3 regions of the Burkholderia sp. BCC1996 genome follow, and region 1 is predicted to be linked to each of the others. Evidence: predicted binding sites of a transcription regulator. Region 1 holds the regulator's gene; each other region holds the start of a gene.
What was found. Region 1 encodes HrcA, which represses chaperone genes, less so after heat shock. Its sites were predicted from a motif close to TTAGCACTCNNNNNNNNNGAGTGCTAA; they were not measured.

Region 1 (7,443 bases):
TCGGCGCGTTCGCCGAGCGCGAGGGCCAGCGCGTCGATCAGGATCGATTTGCCGGCGCCGGTTTCGCCGGAAAAGACGGTAAAGCCGCTGTCGAATTCGAGATCGAGCGCGGCGACGATGACGAAGTCGCGAATCGAGAGGTGGCGGAGCATGGTGTCGGGCGTGGGTGCGTCAGGACGCCTTGTCGTCTTCGTTCGATGCGTGTTCGTTCCAGTGCAGCTTCTTGCGCAGCGTCGCGTAGTAGCTGTAGCCGACCGGGTGCAGGAACGGCACCGTGTGCTTCGAGCGGCGCACCTCGATCGTGTCGTTCAGCTCGAGCGACGTGAACGACTGCATGTCGAAGTTCACGTTGACGTCGCGGCCGCCGACGATCTGGATCGCGATCTTCGAATCGTCGGGCAGCACGATCGGCCGGTTCGACAGCGCGTGCGGCGCGATCGGCACGAGCACGATGCCCTGGAGCTGCGGATGCAGGATCGGGCCGGCCGACGACAGCGCGTACGCGGTCGAGCCGGTCGGCGTGGCGACGATCAGGCCGTCCGAACGCTGGTTGTACATGTACCGGCCGTCGACCGACGCGCGCAGCTCGACCATCCCGGAAAAGCCGCTGCGGTTCACGACGACGTCGTTGAACGCAAGCGCGTGGTAGATCGGTTCGCCGTCGCGCATGATCCGGGCCTCGAGCAGCGAGCGCTCCTCGCGCTCGAACTTGCCCGACAGGATCACCGGGACGCGCGCCTGCATGTCGGCCGCCGCGATGTCCGTGATGAAGCCGAGCCGCCCGTGGTTGATCCCGATCAGCGGTGTCTTGTACGGCGCGAGCTGGCGGCCGATGCCGAGCATCGTGCCGTCGCCGCCGAGCACGACCGCCACGTCCGCGCGCGCGCCGATCTCCGCCGGGGTGAGCGCCGGATAGCCGGAGATGCCGATCTCGCGCGCCGTTTCGGCTTCGAACACGACCTCGAAGCCGAGCTTCGCGATGCAGCCAGCCAGCGTGGCGAGCGGCTCGGCGATGCCGGGCGTGTTGCTCCGGCCGACGAGCGCGACGGTGTTGAACTGATTACCGGTTTTCATGCCGGCATTACACCATAGCTCGTTGACGAAAAGAACCGGCTGTGCGCGAACGGGGCCGGATCGGTCGGCCCGGGCGACAGTGGCCGCGGCCACTCGCCGTGCTCGCGCGGTTGCGCTAAAATTTTCCACCATGCTAGATCCTCGCGCACGAACCCTCCTGAAAACCCTGATCGAACGGTATATCGCCGACGGTCAGCCGGTCGGCTCGCGCACGTTGTCCCGTTACTCCGGGCTCGAACTGAGCCCGGCAACGATCCGCAACGTGATGTCCGACCTGGAGGAGCTCGGCCTCGTGTCGAGCCCGCACACGTCGGCCGGCCGCGTGCCGACGCCGCGCGGCTACCGGCTGTTCGTCGACACGATGCTGACGGTCGAGGCGCCGATCGACGCCGAGGCCGTCGCGCGCCAGGTGCAGAACACGCTGCAGGCGGGCGAACCGCAGCAGCGGGTCGTGGCGGCCGCGGCGAGCGTGCTGTCGAACCTGTCGCAGTTCGCGGGTGTCGTGCTGACGCCGCGCCGCAGCCACGTGTTCAAGCAGATCGAGTTCATGCGGCTGTCGGACAAGCGCATCCTGCTGATCATCGTCACGCCCGAGGGCGACGTGCAGAACCGGATGCTCGCGACGCCGCGCGACTATTCGCCGTCGCAGCTCACCGAGGCGTCCAACTACATCAACGCGCACTTCGCCGGGCTGTCGTTCGACGAGGTGCGCCGCCGCCTGCGCGACGAGATCGACCAGCTGCGCGGCGACATGACCACGCTGATGCATGCGGCCGTGACGGCCAGCACCGAGGTGCCCGACACCGAGGACACCGTGCTCATTTCCGGCGAGCGCAACCTGCTCGAAGTGGCGGATCTGTCGTCCGACATGGCGCGGCTGCGCAAGCTGTTCGACGTGTTCGACCAAAAGACGGGCCTCCTGCAATTGCTCGACGTGTCGAGCCACGCCCAGGGCGTGCAGATCTTCATCGGCGGCGAATCGACGCTCGTGCCGATCGAGGAAATGAGCGTCGTGACCGCGCCGTACGAGGTGAACGGCCAGATCGTCGGCACGCTCGGCGTGATCGGCCCGACCCGCATGGCGTACAACCGCGTGATCCCGATCGTCGACATCACCGCGCGGCTGCTGTCGCTCACGCTGAGCCAGCAGTAACCCGACCGATACCGTCCCGCCATCGTGCCGCGGCGCCGTGCGCACCGCCAGTCGGCCGAACGGCCAGCCGACCCGGGCGAGACGGCCCGCTATAATTGAGGGCCGTCCGACTGCGTGCCCCGAGCACGTTCCTGCCCATGCGTTTCGATCTTGAGCCGCCTTCGAGCGTCGCAGCTGCCCATCGCATCGGCGTGCTGCTGATCAATCTCGGCACGCCCGACGCCCCGACGCCACGCGCGGTGCGGCGCTATCTGGCCGAGTTCCTGTCGGACCCGCGTGTCGTCGAAATCCCGCAGGTCGTCTGGCAGGTGCTGCTGCGCACGCTGATCCTGCCGCTGCGCGGTCGCGCGTCCGCGAAGAAGTATGCGGCCGTCTGGATGCCCGAGGGCTCGCCGCTGCGCGTGTACACCGAGCGCCAGACCGACGGCGTGCGCCACCTGCTCGCGTCGAACGGCTATCAGGTGACGGTCGACTACGCGATGCGCTACGGCAGCCCGGGCATTGCGCAGGCGCTCGCGCAGTTCAAGCGTGCGGGCGTCGAGCGCGTGCTGTTGATGCCGATGTACCCGCAATACTCGGCGTCCACCACCGCGACGGCATTCGATGCCGCGTTCGCCGGGCTCGCGCGGATGCGCAACCAGCCGGAAGTGCGCACGGTGCGGCACTACGCCGACCATCCGGCCTACATCCACGCGCTCGCCGAGCAGGTGCGCCAGTACTGGGCGCAGCATGGCCGGCCCGACTTCGCGGCCGGCGACAAGCTCGTGCTGAGTTTCCACGGCGTGCCGAAGCGCACGCTCGATCTGGGCGACCCCTATCACGACCAGTGCCAGCAGACGGGCGCGCTGCTGATGGCCGCGCTCGGGCTGTCGACGCTCGAATGCCGCGTGACGTTCCAGTCGCGCTTCGGCAAGGCCGAGTGGCTGCAGCCGTACACGGCGCCGACGCTGCGCGAACTCGGCGAGGCGGGGGTGCGGCGGGCCGACGTGTTCTGTCCCGGTTTCACGGCCGATTGTCTGGAGACGATCGAGGAGATCGGGATGGAGGTGCGCGACGAGTTCATCGCGGGCGGCGGCCAGGCGTTCCACCGGATTCCGTGCCTGAACGGCGCGCCCGCGTGGATCGGCGCGGTGGGCGAGATCGTCGCCGAGAATCTGCAGGGCTGGCCGGTGAAGGCCGCGCAGCCCGAAACGGTGAGTTGAACGCGATGAACTACAGGATTTCGACTGAACCCGGCGCGAAGCTGCGCATCGACAAATGGCTGTGGGCGGCCCGCTTCTTCAAGACGCGCTCGCTCGCGTCCGACGCGGTCGACAAGGGCCACGTGAAGATCGGCGGCGCGACGGTGAAGCCGGCCAAGGACGTGCGCGTCGGCGACGAGGTCGAGATTGCGATCGACGGTGTCGTCTGGCACATTGCCGTGCTTGGCATTTGCGACGTGCGCGGGCCCGCGAGCATCGCGCAGACGCTTTACGAGGAAACGGAAGCGGGGCGCGTCGCGCGGCTCGCCGAACTGGAACGGCGCCGCACCTATCGCGAGCCGGCGGCGGAACTGCACGGCCGGCCGACCAAGCGCGACCGGCGCATCATCGACAGATTTTCTGGTGGGAGCTGAACATCTGGTCGAATGTCGCCCGCGCGCTGCCGTATTCGGTCGTGCGGTCGGTGACGGCTCCGGACAGGCAGATGGTGGTGGTGCCGGCAATCAGTACCAGCGCGACCACCGATATGGCAAAGGTCAGTTTCACGGTACGCGCCTCGATGGGACTGTGAATGCAGCGCCAGGTGGATGTCAGGCGCCGGTAAGCTAGGGTAAACGCGCTTTTTCGACGCTTGAATGGAGTGTAGTGCACCCCCCTGTGCCGAGCTAGTACTTGCCTGGTAAGCGTTGTTACCGGTCGTTTCGTCCGATCCGGCGACAAATGCACGTAATCGGCGGCGCGCAGCGCGGTTGTTTCACGGCATTGGCGAATGCCGGTGAATAACCCCCTTGAAATCGCAGTTTTCGCCCTTATTTGCACCAACAATGTGCGGTGCCGCCGGCATACGGTCCGGCGGTTGCCGATTTGGCTTCAACCTCTAATCGACTTTCAGCGACATGGAAAACACGCAAGAGAACCCGGCTACCCAATCGGCCGAAGACATCGGCAGCGAGAAGCAGGCGGCGCAAGGCGCGGCGCCCGCCGCCGAAGCAGCCGACGCGGCGCTCGCGGAGGCTCAAGCCAAGGTCGCCGAGCTGCAGGAGAGCTTCCTGCGGGCGAAGGCCGAGACCGAGAACGTCCGCCGCCGCGCGCAGGAAGATGTCTCGAAGGCGCACAAGTTCGCGATCGAGGGCTTCGCGGAGCACCTGCTGCCCGTGCTGGACAGCCTCGAGGCTGCCGTCGGCGATACGTCCGGCGACATCACGAAGGTGCGCGAAGGCGTCGAACTGACGCTGCGCCAGCTGACGAGCGCGCTCGAGAAGGGCCGCGTCGTCGCGATCAACCCGGTCGGCGAGAAGTTCGATCCGCACCAGCACCAGGCGATTTCGATGGTGCCGGCCGAGCAGGAGCCGAACACCGTCGTGACCGTCCTGCAAAAGGGTTACATGATCGCCGACCGCGTGCTGCGCCCGGCGCTCGTCACGGTCGCCCAGCCGAAGTAAGGCCGACGCGATGGTTCCCGCCGGCGTCGATCCGGCCGCGTTCGACGCGTTCGACATGCAGGCGCTGGCGGCCGACACGTTCGACGCCGCGATCGCCGGCGCCGGGGATGCGCTCGCCGTGGTGTTCTTCTGGGGCATCGACTGCTTCAACTGCGAGATCGCCAAGAAGGCGATGCTCGCCCAGCCGGACGCGATCCGCGCGCTGGATCTGAAGTGGTTCCATTGCAACGTGTACGAACATCATGAGCTGGGGCGCCGCTTCGGCCTGCACGGCGTGCCGACGTGGTTCTTCTTCCACCGCGGCAAGCGGCTCGGCCGCGCGACCGGCTGGCATGGCCTCGCGCAGTTCCAGGCGGCGGTGTCGGCGGCGCGCGCGAAGATCGCCGCGGCGGCCGGCGCGCCGTCGGACCGCGACGCCGGTTCGTACGATCCGGCTACCGGCGGCGATTGAAAAAATTTAATATCCGCATCGCTTGGCGGGTCTTGAAAACGGATCGGCCGGACGCATTTCGGGAACAGAGTTGAATTCTGGCGCGCGAAACTGCCCAAAAACGCGGGGTTTCGCGCAGCAAACAAGCATTTCTGGAGATTAGGAAAAATGGGAAAGATCATCGGTATTGACCTCGGCACCACGAACTCGTGCGTCGCCATCATGGAAGGCAACCAGGTCAAGGTCATCGAGAACTCGGAAGGCACGCGCACGACGCCGTCGATCATCGCCTACATGGACGACAACGAAGTGCTCGTCGGCGCGCCGGCCAAGCGCCAGTCCGTGACCAACCCGAAGAACACGCTGTTCGCCGTGAAGCGCCTGATCGGCCGCCGCTTCGAAGAGAAGGAAGTCCAGAAGGACATCGGCCTGATGCCGTACGCGATCATCAAGGCCGACAACGGCGACGCATGGGTCGAAGCGCACGGCGAGAAGCTCGCGCCGCCGCAGGTGTCGGCCGAAGTGCTGCGCAAGATGAAGAAGACGGCCGAAGACTACCTCGGCGAGCCGGTCACGGAAGCCGTGATCACGGTGCCGGCGTACTTCAACGACAGCCAGCGCCAGGCAACCAAGGACGCCGGCCGCATCGCGGGCCTCGAAGTCAAGCGGATCATCAACGAGCCGACGGCAGCCGCGCTCGCGTTCGGCCTCGACAAGGCCGAGAAGGGCGACCGCAAGATCGCCGTGTATGACCTCGGCGGCGGCACGTTCGACGTGTCGATCATCGAGATCGCGGACGTCGACGGCGAAATGCAGTTCGAAGTGCTGTCGACCAACGGCGACACGTTCCTCGGCGGCGAGGACTTCGACCAGCGCATCATCGATTACATCATCGGCGAGTTCAAGAAGGAGCAGGGCGTCGACCTGTCGAAGGACGTGCTCGCGCTGCAGCGCCTGAAGGAAGCCGCTGAAAAGGCGAAGATCGAGCTGTCGTCGAGCCAGCAGACCGAAATCAACCTGCCGTACATCACGGCCGACGCATCGGGTCCGAAGCACTTGAACCTGAAGATCACCCGCGCGAAGCTGGAAGCGCTGGTCGAGGATCTGGTCGAGCGCACGATCGAACCGTGCCGCATCGCGATCAAGGACGCCGGCGTCAAGGTGTCGGACATCGACGACGTGATCCTGGTCGGCGGCCAGACCCGCATGCCGAAGGTGCAGGAGAAGGTGAAGGAGTTCTTCGGCAAGGATCCGCGCCGTGACGTGAACCCGGACGAAGCCGTCGCAGTCGGCGCGGCGATCCAGGGCCAGGTCCTGTCGGGCGACCGCAAGGACGTGCTGCTGCTCGACGTGACCCCGCTGTCGCTCGGCATCGAGACGCTCGGCGGCGTGATGACGAAGATGATCAACAAGAACACGACGATCCCGACGAAGCACGCTCAGGTGTATTCGACGGCGGACGACAACCAGTCGGCCGTGACGATCAAGGTGTTCCAGGGCGAACGCGAGATGGCGGCGGGCAACAAGCTGCTCGGCGAGTTCAACCTCGAAGGCATCCCGCCGTCGCCGCGCGGCGTGCCGCAGATCGAAGTGACCTTCGACATCGACGCGAACGGCATCCTGCACGTCGGCGCGAAGGACAAGGCGACCGGCAAGGAAAACAAGATCACGATCAAGGCGAACTCGGGCCTGTCCGACGCTGAAATCGACCAGATGATCAAGGACGCGGAAGCGAACGCAGCGGAAGACCACAAGCTGCGCGAGCTGGCTGATTCGCGCAACCAGGGCGACGCGCTGGTCCACAGCACGAAGAAGGCGCTCACCGAGTACGGCGACAAGCTGGACGCGGGCGAGAAGGAAAAGATCGAAGCGGCGCTGAAGTCGCTCGAGGACGTGCTGAAGGATACGTCGGCCGACAAGGCGGCGATCGACGCGAAGGTCGAGGAACTCGGTCAGGCTTCGCAGAAGCTCGGCGAAAAGATGTACGCCGACATGCAGGCGCAGCAAGCCGGCGCGGCGGGTGCAGCGGAAGGCGCGGCCCAGGCGGGCGGTGCGCAGCAGGCTGCCGACGACGTCGTCGACGCCGAGTTCAAGGAAGTGAAGAAGGACTAAGCCGGGTTGCAATGGCACCGTACGCCGCGC
Region 2 (7,443 bases), on a different contig from region 1:
AGCCGCGCAATTCGGCCGTCGCCGGCCGATCGTCGAGACGACGGCGTGCGAGTGCCGCCTCGATACGTGCGTCGATCAACGCGCGCTGCGCGTCGATGAAGTCGATGCACAACGCGCGGCAATGTGCGGACACCGATGCGACGGCCAGCAGCACCGGCACGATCGACATCGTCAGGTAGCCGCCGGGCGCAAGCCGCGCCAACGCCGCGCGCACCTGCGGTCCGCCGTCGATCAGCGATGCGAATACCGCGTCGCGCCATACCGCGCGCTCGAACGCGAGCGCATCGCGAAACGTGTCGAGCGCCGCGCGGTCCGCGACCTGCCCTGCCGTCACGAGCGGCAGCGCCGACGCCATATCGAGGGAAGCCGTGCCGCCGTCCGCGCCGACGATGCAATTCGCACCGAGCCACGCCGTCTCGTCGCGCCGCCCGGCGAGCACGCGGGATTGCAGGCGGTCCGGCAGCATCGGATCGAGCGGCACGGCGCCGCAGATCGAAGGTTTGTCCGCATGCACGCTGCAGCGGCCGTCGTCGGCCAATGCCGGACAGCGCCCGAGCGACGGATAGTCGTAGCCCTGGAGCGTCAGTGCAATCCATTCGTCGCTCGCGCCGCGCGCGCGGTGGAACAACGCGTTCGCGAGCGCATCGCAGGCGGCGATGTCGTCCGCGTCGAGCGCATGGTCGCGTCCGCCCGCGCGCGTCCGTTCACCGATGCGCCGCTTCGGCACACGATGGATCGTCAGCGCGCCGACGAAGCGGTGCCGATGCCGGAACAGTTCGCGCAACGACAGCGTCGGCGCGCTGTTGCAGCAGCGGCCGCACGCATTGCACGCGAGGCGATAGTCGTCTACCACGGCCGCCGCACCGAGTCCTGATAGCGCGTCAGGATGAAATGCGCGACGTCGTCCGAGTGATACGCGGCGACGAGCTGCGCGACCCACGGCTTCGTGCGGTCGGCGTCGCGCACGGTCAGCACGTTCGCATACGGCGAGCGCGCATCCTCGAGATTGATGCTGTCGCGCGCCGGCTGCAGCCCCGCGCGCGCGGCGTCCTCGTAGTCGATCGCGACGAACGCGGCCGAGTCGAGCGCCGCATGCAGCCGGTCGCGGCGCAGCGCGACGAACTTCAGCGCGAGCCGGTTGCCCGTCACGTCGCGCAGCGTCGCATGCAGGCCGGCCTGGTCGCGCAGCGTCACCAGCGTGTCGTTCTGCAGCAGCACGAGCGCGCGAGCCATCCCGCGCGAATCGGCCGGGATCGCGACCGTCGCGCCCGGCTGCAGTTCGTTCAGACTCCTGATCTTGCGCGAATAGAGCGCCATCGGCAGCGTGACGGTCGGCGCGACGGCGTTCAGTGCATGACCTTTCGCCGTGCGCGTCGCGGCAAGGCGCTGCGCGTCCTCGAAGCTCGCCGCGTCGATCCTGCCGTCGGCGAGTGCAGTATCGATGCGCGACGCGTCGTCGAATTCGACGACGTCGACGCTCAGCCCGCGCGTGGCGGCGACACGCTTCACCTCGTCCAGGATGTCCGCATGCACGCCGCGTGTCACGCCGACGCGGATCGTCGACGTGACGGATTCGGCCGCAACGATCCAGCCCGAAGTGGCGACACCGCATGCAACGATCAGCGACGCGGCAACGCAATGCATCACCCGCTTCATGACGCATCCCTCAGAATCGTGCGGAACCCGATATGCGATGCACCGAGATCCGCTTCCTGCTGTTCGCGCGACGACGCGCGATAGCGCACGCAGTAATCGCGCGAGCACAGGAACGAGCCGCCCTTGATCACCATCGGCGTGTCGTGCCGGCGCGTCGGCGGTGCGACGGCCGCCGTGTCGCCGTTCGTGTGCGACTGATGCGGGCCCGTGTACGTGTCCTTCGTCCATTCCCATGCGTTGCCGATCATGTCGTACAGGTGGAAACCGTTCGCCGCATAACAGCCGACCGGTGCCAGGCCCGCGTGGCCGTCCTCGGCCGTATCGAGCACCGGGAACGCGCCCTGCCAGTAGTTCGCGGCCGGCTTGCCCTGCGCGTCGCGCGGCGCCGCATCGAGCGACGCGTCGTCGCGACCGGCCTTGCCCGCATATTCCCATTCGGCTTCGGTCGGCAGATCGCGGCCGAGCCAGCGCGCATACGCGAGCGCGTCGCGCTGCGTGACGAGCGTGACGGGCAGGTTGCCGAGCCCGTCGACGCTGCTGCCGGGGCCGCGCGGCTGCCGCCACGATGCGCCCTTCACCCAGGTCCACCACGCGAGGTCGCGCGCGTTCAGTTCGTCGCGCGTCGGCACGTGAAACACGGCCGCGCCGCCCTGCTGCTCGGCCTCGGTCACGTAGCCGGTCGCCTGCACGAACGCAGCGAACTGCGCGATCGTCACGTCCGTCTGGTCGATCCAGAAGCCGCCGACGCGTGTCTTGCCGTCGCCCGCCGGACGCTCGTCCGCATAGCCGCGTGTGCTGCCGAACACGAACGCGCCGCCGCTCAGGTGCACCATCCCGGCCTTCGGGTCGTCGCGCCACTTCGCGGGCAGCCCCGAGTAGCGCTCGCACTGCCGCTCCGAGCCGAGCGGCACGAGCGGGCGGCCGCGATTCGCGTCGTCGAAGGCGCCGGCGGGCGACGCCGACGGGCTCGCATAGCCGACGGCGAACGCAGCCGCGAACAGCGTGGCCGCGAGCGCCGTGCCGAGTGTCCGGAAGCGGAACTGCATCGTGCCGTCCTCAGTAGTAGCCGCGCGGGCGCAGCGGTTCCACCCCGCCGACGTTGCTCATGTACGTCTTCCACTGATCGACGAGCGTGCTGATCACCGACGGGTTCTGCGCCGACACGTCGGTCGTCTCGCCGCGGTCCGCCGCAAGGTCGTACAGCTGCCAGTGGCCATCGAGCGGCCCGAGCGGCGGCTCGGTCCACAACGCCTTCCAGCGGCCGTCGGCGCTGCGCAGGTATGCCCGGCCGTACGCTTCGTCGCCGAACGGCGTGGTATGCACCTCGCCCGTCGCCGAGCCGGTGAGCACCGGCAGCAGCGACTGGCCCGTCGGCGGATAGACGTAGCGGTTGTTGTAGACGACCTTGCCCTTGTTCTGGTCGACACCCGTCAGCGTGTTCACGAGCGGCGGCGCCGGCTGCGACGGCGGCGTGACGCCCGCGACCGCGAGGAAGGTCGCCGTGTTGTCGGTCACGTGCGTGAACGCGCGCAGCGTCGGCAACTGGCGTGTCTGCCCCGGCAGCCGCACGATCGTCGGCGTCGACACGCCGCCTTCGGCCGAATAACCCTTCGTGAGCCGGAACGGCGTCGCGCTCACTTCGGCCCAGCGCAGCCCGTACTGCAGCCGTTGCGCGTTCTGCTTGCCGTTGTCGGTGCCGAGCGTCGAATAGACCGGCTCCTGCCCGTTCGCGGTGTCGGTCGCCGTCGGGTCCGCGCCGGAGTCGATCGGCCAGCCTTCCGCGCCGTTGTCCGACTGGAACATGATGAACGTGTTGTCGTATTCGCCGATGTCCTTCAGGTGCTGGATCAAGCGGCCGATGTTGTAGTCGAGGTTCTCGACCATCCCCGCATAGATCTCCATGTAGCGCGCCTGCGCGCGGCGCTCGGCCGGGCTCAGGCTCGCCCACAGCTTGTCGACCTTGCCGGTGCCGTAGTCGCTGTAGCCGTCGGCGGCCGAATGCACGGCGCTGATGTACTTCGCGTTCGCGGTGCCGTTGTTCGCCGTCGCCGGCGACGCGGCCGTCGTTTCGGGCAGGCCGTCAAACGGCTTGAAGTCGGCGGGAATCAGGCCGAGCGCCTTCTGCCGCGCGATCCGCGCGTTGCGGATCGCATCGTAGCCGGCGTCGTATACGCCTGCGTACTTGTGCAGCCACGGGTCCGGCACCTGCAGCGGCCAGTGCGGCGACGTGTAGGCCGCGTACGCGAAGAACGGCTTGCCGTCCTGCCTGTTCGCATCGATGTACGAGATCAGCTTCTGCGTATAGAAGTCCGTCGAGTAGAACACGGCCGGATTGCCGCCCGCGCCGCCCGGCTGTCCGGGCTGGCCCGGCTGCACGTAGCTGCCGTCTTCCGTGTAGTTCGACGAGCCGGCCGGCTCGTGCGCGAAATGGTTCGTCGCCGCGCCGCCGAGCAGCACGTAGCTGCGCTCGAAACCCCACTGGTCGGGCGTCTGTCCGCTGCCCGTCGCACTGCCGACGATCCCCGAGCCGATGTGCCACTTGCCGGCGATGTACGTGTGATAGCCGGCGTCCTTCAGTAGTTGTGCGAACGACAGCGCGCGATCGTTCAGGTAGCCTTCGTAGCCGGGCAGCCCGCGCCGCTCGTCGGTCGGCACGCCCATCGTGCCTTCGCCGACGAGGTGGTGATCGGTGCCGGAAATCAGCATCGCGCGCGTGATCGCGCAGACGGTGCCCGTGTGGTGGTTCGACAGGATGCGGCCCGACGCGACGAGCGCGTCGAGGTTCGGCGTGTTGATCTCGCCGCCGAATGCGTGGATGTCGGAATAGCCGAGATCGTCGGCCATGATGTACAGGATGTTCGGGCGTTTCGCGGCCTGCGGCGGTGTCGCGGCGGACTGCGACGGCGCATCGCTGTCGACGCCCCCGCACGATGCGAGCGACAACGCGCCGGCAATCGCGGCGCAGACGACACGGAAACGGAAGGCATGCAACGGCGACGCGGACTTTTTCATTTTGTCGAACGCTCGATTACGGATCGGCGATCTTAGCGGCGCCCGCGCGGCGCCCAAAGTCGGATTCGTCACATGCTAACGGGAAGGGGGAATATGCACGCCGCCCCGCGCTTGCCCGTGCTGGTCATTCCCGATATCGAGATAGGAAATGAAATCCCGAACGCATAATCCGATCGCATACCGCGATGAAAGCGTGCGACCGCATATTGTTGTCGGTCGAAAGCACAACGCTGTATGCCACCCGACCGTGAAATGTTCATCGGAGACCTCATGTTGAAAATCAAGGACCTACTGAAAACCCTCTCTACGTTCGAGCCTTACCGGCCGGCAAAAGCATTGTCGATGGAGCGAGCGCGGAAGGGCTCGATACTTCTGCTTGCTGGCGGCGGCATTTGTTTTCTGCTGCTCCTCTTGATGGTGGCATGGCACAAACTGGCGCCTGCAGAGTGGCAAAAAACGCCGGCCTTGGCGCTCTATGCGTTCACCGTGGTCTTGAGCCTTCTCTCTCTCATCGTTGAGCCCATCGTCGGCGTCATGCAGATGTTTCGCTGGAAACAGGAAGCGCTGGATACGCTCATTCGCGAGATAGAGACTGATGAGAAAAGCGCCCGGCTTCTGAACAGCTATGCCGACAACACACTGAAATACGCGCAGCATTGCCTGCAACTCAAGGTGAAGCGCCTCGACTCACGCGTCGTTTCATTCTTCGGCGGAGGTACGGCGGCCTATGCGCTTCTTGCCATCACGCTCACCAATATCAAAGATGCGGGCGGATTGCCGTGGCTGCGGAACACGCTGACGAACGGATTCGTCTCCGGAAACTTCAGCAATACGGCGATTCTCTGGGGTATCGCGCTGGTTTTCGGTCTGTCCGTCGGCTCGATGATGCTGAAGCGCGTCCAGTCGCGCTTCGCTTACCAACTCGAGCTAATCGAACTGACGCTGTTGCGGCGAACGTTGGAGAACGCGGAAAAGAACACACAGCGTTCAGCAGCGCTGTCGGGTGATCGTCCATAGCGCATCCACGCAAATGCATTTCGGAATCCGTTATTGGATCGCGCCGCCACGCGTTTTTATACTCGTCAGCACTCTCTGCTAAAGAGTGCCAGCCAATTTCGACACAACAGAACAGGACGGACAGATGAGCCTACGCCCCTTGCACGACCGGGTCATCGTGAAACGACTCGACCAGGAAACCACCACCGCCTCGGGCATCGTGATCCCCGACAGCGCCGCGGAAAAGCCCGACCAGGGCGAAGTGATCGCCGTCGGCCCCGGCCGCAAGGACGCGGACGGCCAGCGCATCGTGCCCGACCTGCAGGTCGGCGAACGCGTGCTGTTCGGCAAGTACGCGGGCCAGGCGGTCAAGGTGGACGGCAATGAATTCCTCGTGCTGCGCGAGGAAGACATCGTCGCGGTCGTCAATCAATAACGGAGTGCAAATCATGGCAGCGAAGGAAATCATTTTCAGCGACGTCGCACGTGCGAAGCTGACCGAAGGCGTCAACATTCTCGCGAACGCGGTGAAGGTCACGCTCGGGCCGAAGGGCCGCAACGTCGTGCTCGAACGCAGCTTCGGCGCACCCGTCGTCACCAAGGACGGCGTGTCGGTCGCGAAGGAAATCGAACTCGCGGACAAGCTGCAGAACATCGGCGCGCAGCTCGTGAAGGAAGTCGCGTCGCGCACCAGCGACGCCGCCGGCGACGGCACGACGACGGCCACCGTGCTCGCGCAGGCGATCGTGCGTGAAGGCCAGAAATACGTCGCGGCCGGGCTCAACCCGCTCGACCTGAAGCGCGGCATCGACAAGGCGGTGGCAGCGGCCGTCGACGAGCTGAAGAAGATCAGCAAGCCGACCACCACCAGCAAGGAAATCGCGCAGGTCGCGACGATCTCCGCGAACGGCGAGGAATCGATCGGCCAGCGCATCGCCGAGGCGATCGACCGCGTCGGCAAGGAAGGCGTGATCACCGTCGAGGACGGCAAGTCGCTCGCCGACGAGCTCGACGTCGTCGAAGGGCTGCAGTTCGACCGCGGCTACCTGTCGCCGTACTTCATCAACAACGCCGACAAGCAGATCGCCGAGATCGAGAACCCGTACATCCTGCTGCACGACAAGAAGATCTCGAACATCCGCGACCTGCTGCCGGTGCTGGAGCAGGTCGCGAAGTCGGGCCGTCCGCTGCTGATCATCGCGGAAGACGTCGAAGGCGAAGCGCTCGCGACGCTCGTCGTGAACAACATCCGCGGCATCCTGAAGACGGTCGCGGTCAAGGCGCCGGGCTTCGGCGATCGCCGCAAGGCGCTGCTGGAAGACATCGCGATCCTGACCGGCGGCCAGGTCGTCGCCGAGGAAACGGGCCTCACGCTCGAGAAGGCGACGCTCGCCGAACTCGGCCAGGCCAAGCGCATCGAGGTCGGCAAGGAAAACACGACCGTGATCGACGGCGCGGGCGACGCGAAGAACATCGAGGCGCGGGTGAAGCAGATCCGCGTGCAGATCGAGGAAGCGACCTCCGACTACGATCGTGAAAAGCTGCAGGAACGCGTGGCCAAGCTCGCGGGCGGCGTCGCGGTGATCAAGGTCGGCGGCGCGACCGAGATCGAAGTGAAGGAGAAGAAGGACCGCGTCGACGACGCGCTGCACGCGACGCGTGCGGCCGTCGAGGAAGGCATCGTGCCGGGCGGCGGCGTCGCGCTGATCCGCGTGCGGCAGGCGATCCGCGCGCTCAAGGGCGCGAACGCCGACCAGGACGCGGGCGTCAAGATCGTGC
Region 3 (7,443 bases), on a different contig from region 1:
CGAACTGTCTGCGATGCTCGCCGCCGCACAGGCGTCGTTCGAACCGGTGCACGTGCAGGACGCCGCCTTCCGCCCGGTGTCGATCCCGAGCTACAACGGCGCGCGCAAGCAGCCGAACCTGGTGCCGCTGCTCGCGCTGCTGCTCGCGCGCGAAGGCGTGCCGGTGCTCGTGCACGGCGTCGAGCGCGATCCGGGTCGCGTGACGAGCGCGGAGATCTTCTCGGCGCTGTCGATCGCGCCGTCGAAGTCGCACGACGCGATCGAGGACATGCTCGCCGAGCGCCGCGTCGCGTTCGCGCCGATCGACGCGCTGGCGCCGCGCATCGGGCGCCTGCTGGCGCTGCGCGGCGTGCTCGGCGTGCGCAACTCCACGCACACGCTCGTGAAGATCCTGCAGCCGTTCGCACCGGCCGGGCTGCGGCTCGTCAACTACACGCATCCGCCGTACCGCGACAGCCTCGCACAACTGTTCCGCGATCATCCGGACGCCGCGCTCGGCGGTGCGCTGCTCGCGCGCGGCACCGAAGGCGAAGCGGTGGCCGACACGCGGCGCCAGGTGCAAGTCGACTGGCTGCACGACGGCGTGTGCGACACGCTGATCGAGCCCGAGCGCTCGTCGAGCGACGCACCGCCCGTCGCGCTGCCCGAATCGCGCGACGCGGCGACCACGGCCGCGTGGACGGACGCCGTGCTGCGCGGCGAAGTTCCGGTGCCGGACGCGCTTGCGCGGCAGGTCGACACGATCGTGCGGATCGCCCGGATCGCACCCTGACCGGCATCCCGGGCCGGCGTGCTGTCGCGCCGGCCTTTCAACCGACCATTTGACACGCCCCCGCATCCTGGCATAGAGTTGTCGCCATGCGTTCCTTTCCGAACACCCTCCGAATTACCTCCGGCCGCCTAGCGCGGTCGCTATCGCTACGACTAGCCTAAGGCTGTCCTAGCGCCGTGTGCTGTCCGCACGGTCCCTCCCTGCAGTTCCTCGCAGCACCCTTCTCGCAGTTTTTACAACCCGAAGTCGTCAGCATTCGTCCGTCTATCCGTCGGTCGATTCGCGAAGATCATCCGCATCCGCAGCGCGTTTCCGGCGCCACGGTGCGAGGCAGCGCCTACCGTCGCCCATGCCGCCCGTCTTCGCTCGCGACTTGAGACCCGAGGTCCAGAAGATGAAGCGCAACCCGCAAGACAAGTATCGTCCGTTCGAACCCGTCCGCATCAATGGCCGCCGCTGGCCGACCCGCACCATCGAGCGTGCGCCGGTCTGGATGAGCACCGACCTGCGCGACGGCAACCAGTCGCTGATCGAGCCGATGAGCATCGAACAGAAGCTGGAGTTCTTCGACATGCTGGTCGCGATCGGTTTCAAGGAGATCGAAGTCGGGTTTCCGTCGGCGTCGCAAACCGACTTCGATTTCGTCCGCAAGCTGATCGACGAGAAGCGGATCCCCGACGACGTGACGATCGAAGTGCTCGTGCAGTCGCGCGAAGACCTGATCGCGCGCACCTTCGACGCGCTCGACGGCGTGCCGCGCGCGATCGTGCACCTGTACAACGCGATCTGCCCGTCGTTCCGGCGCATCGTGTTCGGGATGTCGAAGGACGACGTGAAAGCGCTCGCGGTCGACGGCACGCGACTCATCAAGGAACACGCGGCGGCCCGCCCGGACACGCACTGGACCTATCAGTACTCTCCTGAAACCTTCAGCATGACCGAGCTGACGTTCGCGCGCGAAGTATGCGACGCGGTCGCGCAGGCGTGGCGTCCGACCCGCGATCACAAGATGATCGTCAACCTGCCGGCGACCGTCGAAGCCGCGAGCCCGAACGTGTTCGCCGACCAGATCGAGTGGATGGACCGCAACCTCGCGTATCGCGACAGCATCGTGCTGTCCGTGCATCCGCACAACGATCGCGGCACCGCGGTTGCCGCCGCCGAACTCGCGCTGCTCGCGGGCGCCGACCGCATCGAGGGCTGCCTGTTCGGCAACGGCGAGCGCACCGGCAACGTCGACCTCGTCACGCTCGCGCTGAACCTCTATACGCAGGGCATCGACCCGGGCCTCGATTTCTCCGACATCGACGCGGTGCGCCGCGTGGTCGAGCGCTGCAACCAGATTCCGGTGCATCCGCGCCATCCGTACGCGGGCGACCTCGTGTTCACCGCGTTCTCCGGCTCGCACCAGGACGCGATCCGCAAGGGCTTCGCGCAGCAGCGCCCCGACGCGGTGTGGGAAGTGCCGTACCTGCCGATCGACCCGGCCGACCTCGGCCGCAGCTATGACGCGGTGATCCGCGTGAACAGCCAGTCCGGCAAGGGCGGCGCGACTTTCCTGCTCGAACGCGGGATGGGCTTCACGCCGACGCGCCGCGTGCAGATCGAATTCAGCCACGCGGTGCAGACGCTCGCCGACGCATCCGGCGAGGAAGTGACCGGCGACGCGATCTGTGCGCTGTTCGCGCGCGAATTCTTCGAGACCGACGGCCCGGCCGCGCGCCACGGCAACGGCGCACGCTGGCAGAACCGCGACATCGCGAGCGCGCCGCCGGCCGATGCGACGCCCGAAGACGCCGTGCAACGCGTGGCCGCTGCCTTCGCGACGGCAGCCGGCGCGACGATCGACGTCGCCTCGTGCGAACACGCGCGCACGACGGACGGCCGGATCGCGGTATCGGTCGGCTGCCGGGTCGGCGACGCGCCGCTGCGGCATGGTGTCGGGGTGCACGACGACGCGGCGAGCGCCGCGCTCGATGCGGTCGTCAGCGCGATCAACCGCTCGGCCTGGCATTGCGCCGACCGCCGTGCGGCGGCCTGACGGCAGATTTCGCTTCAGGGTTCGAACGTCAGCGAGCGGTGCGTGACCGCCCGTGCGCCGCGCGATCCGCGCCGCACGGGCCAATGAAAAGCGGCCCAGAAGGCCGCTTCGGTCGGGACATGAAAAGGAGCGCCAGGCGCGCTCATGTCTCGGTCGCGCACCGCGTCGCCTGCCACGCGAGCAGGCGCCAGTGGCCCTGCTCATGCGTGTGGACGGCCGTATAGGCGATCGGAAACACCAGCCCGCCGTTGTTCGTTTCCATCTCGATCAACGCGCGCCCGGTGACGACGCAGGTCGCGTCGCCGACGGGCAGCAGGTCCTGCGACTGGATTTCGATCTGGCGATAGCGGCGGCGGCCGGCGACGATGGCGTCGATGAACTGCTGCTTGGTTTCGCGTTTGCCGTTGGTGTGCACGAAGAACACCTTGTCCGACAATTGCGCGTCGAGCGCCTCGCCGTCTCCGTCGACCATCGCCCGGAACCGATCGCGCTCGAGTGCGCGAATCGCATCGACCACCTTCGCCATCGCCTGACTCCTCGGCAACGCGCCCGCCATGCGCCGGCGTGCGGATCAGAAGTTGTACTGCACGTAGAACTGGTGGAAATTTATACCAGGATTCGGCTCTTTGATACCCGCGTTAGACACATGTTGAAAACGGTAACCGACCTGATACTGTTGCCGTTCTCCGAACTGGGCGCCAACGCCGGCGATGTCCACGAACTGGAACGACGTCGCCAGCGACAGATTGTTGGAGATCGTCGGGGAAGTCAGGAAGCGGATGCCGGCACCGGCCTCGATGAACGGACGCACCTGGCCCGCGCTCTTGATGAAGCGGAACATCGGCTGCGCGCCGAATTCGCCGATGCTGCCATGCACATTGCCGCCCGTATGCCAGTAGCCGGCGTGCCCTTCCACCACGAACGCGAAGTGCCAGCCGCCGATTTCCCACCAGTTCCAGCCCGGATCCCACACGACGCCGAGATCGCCCTTGTCGATCCCGTGGCGATCGGAAAACCCGCCGCCGGCCTGGATTCCCCATCGATCCGCGAACGCGGCACCCGATCCGCCCAGCAGCGACGCCGCCAGCAGCGCGTGCAGCGCAAGCCGACTATGGGGCCGGCGATTCTTCTTATTGTTCATCTGACACTCCAACTTTGTGGGTTGAATGGAGCCTTGCCGCAGCGGCCGGGCCCGAGCGAACTGAATGGTATGGTAAAGGACTTTTCGGATCGGCATCGCGAAGCGAAATTGTTTGCTTCCAAAACTACAAAAATCGAAATCGTCTACTGATTACCATCAGAAACAATGGCTTACGGAACTTCCCCCCGCCAGCCCGGTCGCAAATTAGACTATCGACTCGACAAGTTCGATAGAAAACCGGGAACTTGGATGCCCCCGTGCCCTCTAAGGAATTAGCACTCGGATTACGGGAGTGCTAAGATGGGCCCCGGAATCTCATCCGAGACCAGGGGTTTGTCCCTGATTCCAAAGGAGTTTTTTAGTGAGCCACGCCCTGACCCTTCCGAATACCCTGAGCCCGACGCCGGCCAAGGCCGAATCGGCAGGCTCGCTGGCGCTCGCGACTCAATCGATGTTGCCGGGCCAGCTTGGCAACATCGACGCGTATATCCAGGCCGTCAACCGGATCCCGCTGCTGAGCGCCGAAGAGGAACGCCAGTACGCGACCGAATTCCGCGAAGACAACAACCTCGACTCGGCACGCCGCCTCGTGCTGTCGCACCTGCGGCTCGTCGTGTCGATCGCGCGCAACTATCTCGGTTACGGCCTGCCGCACGGCGACCTGATCCAGGAAGGCAACATCGGCCTGATGAAGGCAGTGAAGCGTTTCGACCCGGCGCAAAACGTGCGTCTGGTGTCGTACGCGATCCACTGGATCAAGGCCGAGATCCACGAGTACATCCTGCGCAACTGGCGGATGGTGAAGGTCGCGACGACGAAGGCTCAGCGCAAGCTGTTCTTCAACCTGCGCAGCCACAAGAAGAGCATGCAGGCGATGACGCCGGAGGAAATCGACGGCCTCGCGCAGGAGCTCAACGTCAAGCGCGAAGACGTGACCGAAATGGAAACGCGCCTGTCGGGCGGCGACATCGCACTCGAGGGCCAAGTGGAAGACGGCGAGGAGTCGTACGCGCCGATCGCTTACCTGGCCGATTCGCACAACGAGCCGACCGCCGTGCTCGCCGCGCGTCAGCGCGACATGCTGCAGACGGACGGCATCGCGCAGGCGCTCGAGGCGCTCGACGCACGCAGCCGCCGAATCATCGAGGCGCGCTGGCTAAACGTCGACGACGACGGCTCGGGCGGCTCGACGCTGCACGATCTCGCGGCCGAGTTCGGCGTATCGGCGGAACGCATCCGCCAGATCGAAGCGAGCGCCATGAAGAAGATGCGCACCGCACTTGCCGAATACGCCTGAATCCGCGATTTAGAGCGCTTCACCCAAAACCGCTGCCCGCCCGGCAGCGGTTTTTTTTCGTCTGTCGTTTTTAGCCTCGATCGCGTCTGATTAATCGACCTTGTTGATCGGGTATCGGGCGAATTCCGGCCCCTTCCGCATAACCTTGATCTGCCTCAAGTTTCGACACGCGCTTCGCGACGGTCTGCCGCATCGCCGCACTCGGCATCGGAAAGCCGGCATTTTAAAATTGGCATGTCGGCTCAAAAGGATTAAAACAGCTTAACTGCCGTCATAAATCCGACGTAAAGTCGCCCCAAAACCGATGTAAATCGATTCAGGATAATCACCTTGATCTCGATCAATAAAGCGCCTGCGCCGCGTCCCCCGCAGGCCACAGGCTGCGGCTGGCGCGCACGCATCGCCGCGTGGGCGCGCGGGCCGACCCTCATGCGCGACATCACGCTGGTGCTGATCGTCAAGCTGATCCTCCTGATGTCGCTCAAATACGCATTCTTCAATCATCCGCAGGCCGAGCACATGTCGCTGCCGCCTGCCGTCGTCGCCGAGAAGCTGCTCTCGGTGCCGGCGCCTGCATCCACCGAGGGAGACCACCATGATAAGTAGCGAAGTCGTCGATCTGTCGCGTCTGCAGTTCGGCATCACGGCGCTCTACCACTTCCTGTTCGTGCCGCTGACGCTCGGCCTGTCCTGGCTGCTCGTCATCATGGAAGCCGTCTACGTGATGACCGGCAAACAGGTCTACAAGGACATGACGCAGTTCTGGGGCAAGTTGTTCGGGATCAACTTCGCGATGGGCGTGACGACCGGCATCACGCTCGAATTCCAGTTCGGCACGAACTGGTCGTACTACTCGCACTATGTCGGCGACATCTTCGGCGTGCCGCTCGCGGTCGAGGGCCTGATGGCGTTCTTCCTCGAATCGACGTTCGTCGGCCTGTTCTTCTTCGGCTGGAACCGCCTGTCGAAGGTCAAGCACCTGATGGTCACGTTCCTCGTCGCACTGGGCTCGAACCTGTCCGCGCTGTGGATCCTCGTCGCGAACGGCTGGATGAACAACCCGGTCGGCGCCGAGTTCAACTACCAGACGATGCGCATGGAGTTGACGAACCTGTTCGACGTGCTGTTCAACCCGGTCGCGCAGGTAAAGTTCGTGCACACCGTGTCGGCCGGCTACGTGACGGCCGCGATGTTCGTGCTCGGCATCTCGTCGTGGTATCTGCTGAAGAAGCGCGACACCGATTTCGCGCTGCGCTCGTTCGCGGTCGCGGCCGGCTTCGGTCTCGCGTCGACGCTTTGCGTGATCGTGCTCGGCGACGAGTCGGGCTATACGACCGGCGAAGTGCAGAAGATGAAGCTCGCCGCGATCGAATCGGAATGGGAAACCCAGCCGGCGCCGGCGTCGTTCACGCTGATCGGCATTCCGAACCAGAAGGAAGAGCGCACCGACTACGCGATCAAGATCCCGTACGCGCTCGGCCTGATCGCGACGCGCTCGATCGACGAGCCGGTGATCGGCCTGCGCGAGCTCGCGAAGCGCAGCGAGGAGCACATCCAGAGCGGGATGGTCGCGTACGGCGCATTGCAGAAGATCAAGCAGGGCGACACGAGCGACGCGACCCGCGCATTGTTCGACCAGCACAAGCAGTATCTCGGCTACGGGCTGATGCTCAAGCAGTTCACGCCGAACGTGGTCGACGCGACGCCGGAGCAGATCCAGGCCGCCGCGAAGAAGACCATCCCGCCGGTCGCGCCCGTGTTCTTCTCGTTCCGGATCATGGTGTTCCTCGGCTTCCTGTTCCTCGCGACCTTCGTCGCCGCGTTCTGGTTCTGCGCGCGCCGCGAGCTGCTGCAGGACAACCGTCGCTGGTTCCTGCGCTATGCGGTGTGGGCGATCCCGCTGCCGTGGCTCGCCGCGGAATTCGGCTGGGTCGTCGCCGAGCTCGGTCGCCAGCCGTGGACGATCGCGGGCATCCTGCCGACGCATCTGTCCGCGTCCAGCCTGACGTCGACGGACCTGTACCTGAGCCTCGCCGGTTTCATCGCGTTCTACACGGCACTGTTCGTCATCGAGATCAAGCTGATGTTCAAGTACGCGCGCCTCGGCCCGTCGTCGCTGCATACCGGCCGCTATCACCACGAACTCGCCGCAGCCGGCGAGCGTGCCGCGGTTTGAGCACGCCCCCGCAACG

Region 2: U4Z64_RS33730 (co-chaperone GroES) is a predicted target of HrcA. The motif match lies at 5,751-5,777, and genes of this name have one in related genera.
Region 3: rpoH (RNA polymerase sigma factor RpoH) is a predicted target of HrcA. The motif match lies at 4,227-4,253, and genes of this name have one in related genera.

Annotation. Positions count from the first base shown of each region.
Region 1 is NZ_CAJPHM010000006.1:219,132-226,574, forward strand. It holds gene recN (DNA repair protein RecN) at 1-152, opposite strand, end outside; gene U4Z64_RS11025 (NAD kinase) at 172-1,074, opposite strand; gene hrcA (heat-inducible transcriptional repressor HrcA) at 1,205-2,227, shown strand; gene hemH (ferrochelatase) at 2,365-3,429, shown strand; gene U4Z64_RS11040 (RNA-binding S4 domain-containing protein) at 3,435-3,842, shown strand; gene U4Z64_RS11045 (hypothetical protein) at 3,814-3,975, opposite strand; gene grpE (nucleotide exchange factor GrpE) at 4,326-4,871, shown strand; gene U4Z64_RS11055 (thioredoxin family protein) at 4,882-5,322, shown strand; gene dnaK (molecular chaperone DnaK) at 5,470-7,413, shown strand.
Region 2 is NZ_CAJPHM010000037.1:10,180-17,622, reverse strand. It holds gene U4Z64_RS33755 (YkgJ family cysteine cluster protein) at 1-853, opposite strand, end outside; gene U4Z64_RS33750 (MetQ/NlpA family lipoprotein) at 847-1,656, opposite strand; gene U4Z64_RS33745 (formylglycine-generating enzyme family protein) at 1,653-2,702, opposite strand; gene U4Z64_RS33740 (arylsulfatase) at 2,713-4,668, opposite strand; gene U4Z64_RS33735 (hypothetical protein) at 4,939-5,685, shown strand; gene U4Z64_RS33730 (co-chaperone GroES) at 5,810-6,100, shown strand; gene groL (chaperonin GroEL) at 6,114-7,443, shown strand, end outside.
Region 3 is NZ_CAJPHM010000003.1:37,623-45,065, forward strand. It holds gene ybiB (DNA-binding protein YbiB) at 1-772, shown strand, start outside; gene leuA (2-isopropylmalate synthase) at 1,167-2,813, shown strand; gene U4Z64_RS04400 (nuclear transport factor 2 family protein) at 2,956-3,339, opposite strand; gene U4Z64_RS04405 (acyloxyacyl hydrolase) at 3,385-3,954, opposite strand; gene rpoH (RNA polymerase sigma factor RpoH) at 4,316-5,251, shown strand; gene cydP (cytochrome oxidase putative small subunit CydP) at 5,582-5,857, shown strand; gene U4Z64_RS04420 (cytochrome ubiquinol oxidase subunit I) at 5,847-7,427, shown strand.